Regions from separate parts of the Serpentinicella alkaliphila genome, predicted to be linked through region 1. Evidence: riboswitches for the same ligand, from Rfam matches in the RefSeq annotation. Region 1 holds a riboswitch; the other holds the start of a gene.
The links. A riboswitch is a leader RNA that binds a small molecule or an ion and turns the genes downstream of it on or off. The one in region 1 is predicted to bind S-adenosylmethionine.
Positions count from the first base shown of each region.

Region 2: it holds a riboswitch for S-adenosylmethionine, as region 1 does, so the genes downstream of both, HZR23_RS13815 (trans-sulfuration enzyme family protein) here and metK (methionine adenosyltransferase) in region 1, are expected to answer to the same signal.

Region 1 covers NZ_CP058648.1:668,916-673,106, forward strand. The annotation lists gene recD2 (SF1B family DNA helicase RecD2) at 1-1,088, opposite strand, end outside; gene metK (methionine adenosyltransferase) at 1,199-2,380, opposite strand; SAM riboswitch class I at 2,523-2,630, opposite strand; gene HZR23_RS03430 (COG2426 family protein) at 2,690-3,160, opposite strand; gene HZR23_RS03435 (GerMN domain-containing protein) at 3,263-3,802, opposite strand; gene HZR23_RS17990 (ATP-binding protein) at 3,893-4,165, opposite strand; gene HZR23_RS03445 (sensor histidine kinase) at 4,108-4,191, opposite strand, start outside.
Region 2 covers NZ_CP058648.1:2,699,952-2,704,142, reverse strand. The annotation lists gene HZR23_RS13825 (hypothetical protein) at 1-82, shown strand, start outside; gene HZR23_RS13820 (AI-2E family transporter) at 221-1,453, shown strand; SAM riboswitch class I at 1,520-1,620, shown strand; gene HZR23_RS13815 (trans-sulfuration enzyme family protein) at 1,692-2,846, shown strand; partial or broken gene HZR23_RS17330 (transposase) at 2,965-3,281, opposite strand; gene HZR23_RS17325 (IS110 family transposase) at 3,440-3,964, opposite strand; gene HZR23_RS17320 (hypothetical protein) at 3,974-4,126, opposite strand.

The DNA.
Region 1 (4,191 bases):
ACTTTCAGCTTAAATTTTTCAAATACTTTAATCAATGTATTTACAGTCGTAGTTTTCCCTGTTCCAGGACCACCAGTAATAACTAAAATACCATTTTCAACTGCTTGAAGTATAGCTTCTCTTTGCTTTTTTGCTAAAGATATAGTTACACTTTCTAGCTCTTCGATTACCTTTTCTTTATCAATTTTTTGTTCGTCTAATTCTACCTTAGACAACTCTATAATTTTTTTACATACATTAGTTTCAGCATAATAATAGGGCATAGAGTAAACAATTATTTCGTCACACAGCCTCTCTAATTGAATCTTTTGATCTAAAGCTAAGTATTGTACTGCTTCTTCTATTAAATCTTCTTTCACATTTAATAGTTTCTTAGCCCTCTCAACCAATATCTCTCCGGGGATATAAGTATGTCCTTCTAAATTAAAGGCGTTAATTATATACCTAGTACCTGCGTAAACTCTATACTTTGAGTCAAAGGGAATACCTAGGGTTCTAGCTATTTCATCTGCTGTTTTAAATCCAATACCCCGTATTTCTTCCGCAAGCCTGTAGGGATTTTCTTGAATTATATCTATAGTCTGTCCACCATACTTTTTATAAATTTTTACCCCATAGTTTGTAGGAATATTATACTTATTCAAAAATAAAATAATTTCACGTAATTCGTGCTGCTCTAGAAAAGCTTCCTTAATTCCTACTAGCTTTGATTTTCCAATCCCAGAAACCTCTAGAAGTTTTTCAGGTGATTTAGTTAATATCTCTATAGTTTTTAGGCCAAAATGATCCACTATTCTTTTAGCCATTTTTTCACCTACCCCTGGAATCATCCCAGAGGATAAATATGAAACTATCTCATTTTCCGTAGAGGGCATAACAAGTCTATATTGATTTACCTCTAGCTGTTGGCCATATATGGGATGCATAGTCCACTTTCCCTTAAGTGCTAACTTATCACCTATTTTGACAGTAGGCATATATCCTACTATAGTAACTTCATCCTCATCAAATAGCAGACTGGCTACAGTATATCCATTAGTATCATTAGAGAATATAATTTCAACCAGTTGGCCTTCTAATTCAATCACTTTAGTGCCCTCCTAAAAACTTTCGTTAGATATATTATTTAATTATAGCACAAAAATCTATAAGTAAAGCCTGGCGCATAAACACCAGGCTCATATTTTATGGATATTAATTAAAATGCTTCTTTTCTTAAAATTTCAGCTTTATCTGTTTTTTCCCAAGGTAAATCAATATCTGTTCTTCCGAAATGTCCATATGCTGCTGTTTGTCTATATATTGGTCTTCTTAAGTCTAAGTCCCTAATGATTGCAGCCGGTCTTAAATCAAAATGTTTTTGCACTAATTCTGCAATTTTCTCTTCCGCAACCTTTGCAGTTCCAAAGGTTTCAACTAAAACAGATACCGGCCTAGCAACACCTATGGCATAAGCAAGTCCAATTTCACATTTATCTGCTAATCCCGCTGCAACTACATTTTTAGCTACATATCTTGCAGCGTAAGCAGCAGAACGATCTACCTTTGTTGGATCTTTACCAGAGAAAGCCCCACCACCATGTCTAGCATATCCACCATATGTATCAACTATTATTTTTCTTCCTGTTAATCCTGCATCACCTTGAGGTCCACCAATAACAAATCTTCCCGTTGGATTTATGTAATACTTAGTATTTGAGTCTAATAGGTTACTTGGTACTACTTTATTTATTACATGTTGAATCATATCTTTTTCGATAGTTTTCTGGTCAACTTCTGGGCCATGTTGCGTTGAAATAACGATCGTGTCTACTCTTTTAGGCTTATCTCCGTCATATTCTATAGTAACCTGAGTTTTTCCATCAGGACGTAAATATTCTAAAGTCCCATTTTTTCTTACATCTGATAATCTTTTTGATAACTTATGAGCTAAGGAAATAGGCAATGGCATTAATTCAGGAGTTTCGTTACAAGCAAATCCAAACATAAGACCTTGGTCTCCCGCCCCAATAGCTTCAATCTCATCATTCATTTCACCTTTTTTACTTTCTAATGCTTCGTTTACACCCATTGCTATATCAGCTGATTGCTCGTCAATTGAAGTAAGCACCGCACAAGTATCGCTATCAAATCCATATTTTGCTCTTGTATATCCTATTTCCTCTATAGTTTTCCTAACTACCTTAGGGATATCCACATAACAATTAGTAGTAATCTCTCCAGCTACTAAAACTAATCCTGTAGTTACAGATGTTTCACATGCTACCCTAGCATTTTTATCTTGTTCTAATATGGCATCTAAAACAGCATCTGAAATTTGATCACAAATTTTATCCGGATGACCTTCTGTAACAGATTCTGAAGTAAATAATCTTTTCATTCGTTAAACCTCCCATTTACTTTTTCTTTTATTACTATACCCTTTTTAATTCCTTCTATTCAAACCTAGACTCTAGTTGGAATTAGCAAATTAACAATAAAAAAACCACTTCCACACAAGAAGAGGCCGCATATTTTGCGTCTCCTCATCTTCCAGAATAAAAATTCTGTGGGACTTAGCACCATACGTCATTTCTGCCTATGGTTGCCGGGTATCATCGGGCCCATCCCTCCACCGCTCTTGATAAGGATCAAGATTTTTTCAATTGGCTATATAATATCATCATACAAATTTACTGTCAAGCTTTTCCTACCATAAATTTACCACTACATAACTTAATATAAACATACCTAAACCAGCTATTGATGTTCCTATAGCAATTGCTGGGAAAGCATATTTAAAAGGTATATTAAATAGTATTGCAGCTAAGCAACCACTATATACTCCTGTAGTCGGCAATGGTACTGCTACAAATAACATTAAGCCTATAACTTTATATTTTTTAATTCTATCACTCTTCCTTAAGGTTCGTCTAACTGCTTTATTAATAAAAAATTTGAATAGCCTTACTTTTTTAAAGTAATTAGCAATAGGTTTTATTAACATTAGTAAAAAGGGTACAGGCAATATACTCCCAATAATACTTAATATTGTTGCATGAATAGGATTCATCCCTAGGGAAACCCCTATTGGAATAGCTGCCCTTAATTCCATTAATGGCATAGCTGCTATTAATATTATTAACAGTTCTTTATTTATTAGCTCAAATAATGTTTCCAAAGCATCCCCTCCATTTTTACTATTATATTAAGGGGGATATCAAAAAAGAAATAAGACTCCATTTTTAGAGCCTTATTTCATAAGAATTTATATTTGTTTATATCATCTTCCTATTGGCGTATCAATACTTATATGTCCCATTAAAGTTTCTCTTTTACTACCATCTACAAGTATTTGTACCTTATCAATACCTTCAATCTCTGTTAATGTATATACAATTTGAGATATTATAGCTATTTCCTGTAACGAACCACCTACTGAATTTAGTCCTTCACTAGATAAATTTACATATGCTATATTATTTGATGTCTCAACACTTATAACTTTAATATCCTGTATCATAGTAGTTATTTCTTCTTCCTCAGGGTCTTTTTGAAGCTCAGCAATTACCGCTTCTTCTAAGGATTCTTTTCCTATTTTAACTACCCTTTGTGTCGGAATTAATTGCTCTCCGCTTCCTGTCATAATGTACTCTTCACTTACATAATAAACAGTTGCCTCTACCTCTTCACTCTCTTGTGGATCAGGGTCCACTACAACATCATTTCCGTTTGGGGGTGGATTATCCTTTTTAGTAGAACATGCGGCTAAACTAAAAACTATTATAAAAATTAATAACAAAGCTCCTAATTTTTTAAACATTATTATGCTCCTCTCTTTTTGTTTATAATTTATTGTACATTTATATTATAAAACTCAAATTTAAAGTTAGTATAAAGAATTGTAAAGAAATTATAAAGATTCTCTAAAAGATTTTTTAGGAATTTTAATTATTATTTTAGTCCCTTTTCCAAGTTCACTTTCTACCCCAATAGTCCATTTATGAACAGAAATAATTCTGCTAACAATTGATAAACCAATCCCTGCTCCACCTGTATCCCGTGACCTTGAAAAATCACTCCTATAAAATTTCTCAAATATTAAATCTAAATCCTTCTTTTCTATTCCTACCCCATTATCTTCAACAATAACAAAGTAATCTTCTTTTTCTTTTTTATCATAAATCTTAACATATGAAAAACTTTTTTAAC
Region 2 (4,191 bases), 1.2 Mb from region 1:
GAGTCAAAAAGACAGAAGAAGAATGATGAAAAAGGGAAGAAAAATGTTATCCTCTGCAACTAGAGATATGAATTTCTTTTAATTAAAAGGCAGCTTAAAGGCTGCTTTTTAGATTAAAAGAATTTTTGCTGTTAGTATATATTAAAAAATGGGAAGGTTAATAATATAAAAATGAAAATTGTATATTATATTATAGAGAGATTGGAAGGAGGGGGATTACTTGTTCTTCGCTACAATAGAAACTTTTTCAAATAGTATAAGAAATATAACTAAACAAGGGTTTTTAGCGGACTTCTTTAGCTTTATTACACAAATAGTACTACTTTTACTTATTTGTGCACTACTTTACTATTTAATTCAAATTGGAAATAGATATATAGATAGGGATAGACGAGTTAATATAGGAAGAAAACAAGTATTTTATACAGTTGCAATTATTCTTTCTTTAATAGCAATTGTGTTTTTATTTAATATAAGAAATGTGATTTATGAAACTATTTCTCCATTTATATTTGCGATTATATTAGCCTATGTTTTAAATCCAGTAGTTCAATACTTAAATGATAAGGGTATTGGTAGGCTATGGGCAGTTTTATTGGTATATCTAGCAATAATATTAGTATTTATTATCTTATCGATAACTATAGTACCAAAGGTTAGTGAAGAAGTTAAAAGACTAATTGATGTTATGCCTAGATATAGCAATGGGGCTTATGATTATATAAATAATATTTACTCTAAATTTAATAGAAATGTTAATAATTTGCCACAGGAGCTAGATGACGTAAAAGAAATTTTAAGAATGAATATTAATCGTTTGCAAGGTATCGTGTTTGGTTTTTTTGCAACTGTTACTGATTCAGTAATACGATTTTTATCGAAAATAATAGGAGTAATTCTAATCCCAATCCTATCCTTTTATTTCCTAAAGGATAAGGATAAATTTAAAAAGTCATTAATTTTATTAATTCCAAAATCTATAAGAAAACAAACTATAAGTATAGCAAAGGATATTGACTGTATTTTAGTTAGTTTTATTAGGGGGCAGTTAACTGTAGCTTTATTTGTTGGGATTTTGACAACTATAGCTCTACTTATTCTAAGAGTAGAATTTGCTATTATAGTGGGTTTAATTGCAGGCATAGCAAATATTATACCTTATTTCGGACCAGTTATTGGTATAGTTCCTGGTGTTATTTTTGCACTAATGGATGGTCCTATGAAAGCCATTTGGGTTATAATAACCTTCACTATAATTCAACAAATCGAAAGCGGTATAATATCTCCTAAAATTGTAGGTGAGAGTGTTGGAATACACCCAGTGTTTATTATTTTAGCTTTAATTATAGGCGGAAAGTACTTAGGTGTTTTTGGTCTACTTATAGCAGTGCCAGTAGCAGCTATTATTAAGGTAGTATTTAAACACTTTGTTAGACTCATAGCCAGTCATTAAAAATATATTGACTAACTTGAATTAAACATATATAATTTTCATAATATTTAAAATTTTATAAAAAAACTCTTATTCAGAGTGGTGGAGGGAATAGGCCCTATGAAACCCAGCAACCAACACAAGTGTGTACGGTGCTAAATCCTACAGTGCAAACTGAAAGATAAGAGAGGTTAAAAACTCTACTATCCTAAGTAAGAGTTTTTTTATTACAAAAAACTTAAAAGGGTGGTGCTTTAATATGAAATTAGACATATTTACAAATTTAGTGCACGGTGATCTATCATTTGATGAAAGTACAGGGGCAATTAGTTATCCTATTTATCAAAGTGCAACATTTAAACATATAGGTTTAAATCAATCTACCGGATTCGATTATTCTAGGGAAAGTAATCCTACAAGACAAAAGCTTGAAAGTACTCTAGCTATTTTAGAAGGTGGGAAAGCTGCCTTTGCCTACTCCACAGGAATGGCTGCAATTGCAAATTTGTTTAATGTTTTTTCGTCAAATGACCATATTATAGTTTCAAATGATTTATATGGGGGAACATATAGAATATTCGAGGAGTTACTTTGTAAGCAATATGGATTACAATTTACTTATGTAGATACTAGCAACCTAAATGATATATATAATGCATATAAAGAAAATACTAAGGCTGTTTTCATTGAAACTCCAACAAACCCAATGATGAAAATATCTGATATTAAAGAGATATCAAAATTTACGAAAGAAAAAAATATTTTATTAATTGTAGATAATACTTTTTTAACCCCGTATTTTCAAAGACCACTAGATTTAGGAGCAGATGTTGTTGTTCATAGTGGGACAAAGTTTCTAGGAGGACATAATGACGTATTAGCAGGTGCAATTATACTTAAGGAAAATGATGAATTAGCTGAAAGAATTAAGCTAATTCAAAAGACCGTTGGGGCAGTACTAGCACCCTTTGACAGTTGGTTACTTTTAAGAGGAATTAAGACTTTAGGTATAAGGATGGAAAAACAACAGGAAAATGCCTTTAAAATTGTAGAATGGCTTAAACAAAATAAAAATGTAGAGGAAGTATTCTACCCGGGAATACCTGACCATGTTGGCCATGATATATGTAAAAGCCAATCTTCTGGGTTTGGTTCTATGCTTTCTTTCTCTGTAAAGGATGTAAGTTTAGTAAAAACCATATTAGAAGGGGTTAAAATAATTTCCTTTGCTGAAAGCTTAGGTGGTGTAGAGAGCTTAATTACCTATCCGATGGTTCAGACTCATAGTGCTATACCTAAGGACATTTTAGATGCTATTGGAGTTAATGACAAATTATTAAGACTATCAGTTGGTATAGAGTGTGCAGAGGATTTAATAAAAGATTTAGAAAGGGCAATGAGACTAACTATATGAAGTCAAGAAAAATTTCGTATTTAAAGAAGTCATGAAGAAAATAATTTTAAAGACATCTATTACAAAAAAATGCATGACAAACAGAGCAACTCAGTTGCTCTGAAAAAAATAGATTAAATTAGACTTGTGGAACAAATGCAGTATTGTTTTTTAGGAGGTAGTAAATTACCCTAATTAACTTTTTACCGACATGGCATCTGGCAACATTGAAGTGTTTGCCTTCAGAACGCTTTTTGACCATATAATCACTAAAGACTTTATCGCGCATAGCAACAAGTCTAGATGCTTGCATAATAGCCCACCTAAGGTATGTAGAGCCTCTCTTAACCATTGGAGTTTTAGATGCATTGTAAGTCCCAGATTGGTAAGTAGAAGGATCCATACCTGCAAATGCAAGAAGTTTAGTGGGTTGGAGAAACGATCAATATGACCAATTTCAGCTAATATAATGGCAGCTAGAGTATATCCAATGCCAGGAATAGTAATGAGTGGGGTATTGAGTTCTTGTACGACTAATTTAATTTGATTATCTAATGCATCTATTTCTGTTTGTACAGATTGTATGAGGCGAATAGTTTGTTGTAATTCGAAGGTCAGAGAGAGCGATTGCTTGACCCAATAGATTTGATAGCAAGCTCTTTTAAAGCAATTGCTTTCTCTTTGCTATATTTACCTTTAGAGGTCATTCTTATTAGGTTTGTCAACTTTGTCAGATTGCAGTTGTAAATACTATCGGGGGTTGGTAATTCAATTAATAATGCATAGCCGGAACTTTGGTGTATAGACCAAAATAAGCTTGGCAATTCAGGAAAAATGATATCTATTAAGCGACTAACTGAAAGTTTAAGTCTAGAACGGTAACTAACCATTCTATGACGGTGTCTTGTTAGTGACTTTAGCTCCTGAATCTGATATGATACTGGTGAATAGGATTTAGATTCATCAGTAAAGAGCATAGTTGCAATGACCTTAGCGTCGGTCTTATCTGTTTTAGTTTTCCTAAGGGTTTGAGCCTTACGGAAAAGATTAGTAGCCAATGGATTTAGGATGGTGACCTGAAAGCCTTTGGAATACAGATAATTTGTGATATTTGTCTTTGTAATGACCTGTTGATTCAAGTCCTATTTTTACGTTGTTAATACTCTTGGAGTAAGAGCAGAAAGGATAGAAGAATATAGGGTATCAAAACCTTCCTTAGAATTAGAAATACGTAAAGAATTAGTATGAATAACACCATCAGAGTCTAAGATACAAAGAATCGTGTTTAGCTTTGGCAACATCAATGCCCACAAATAACATAGTAATCAACTCCTTAAATATAGTACGCTATGTTTCCACAAACCCT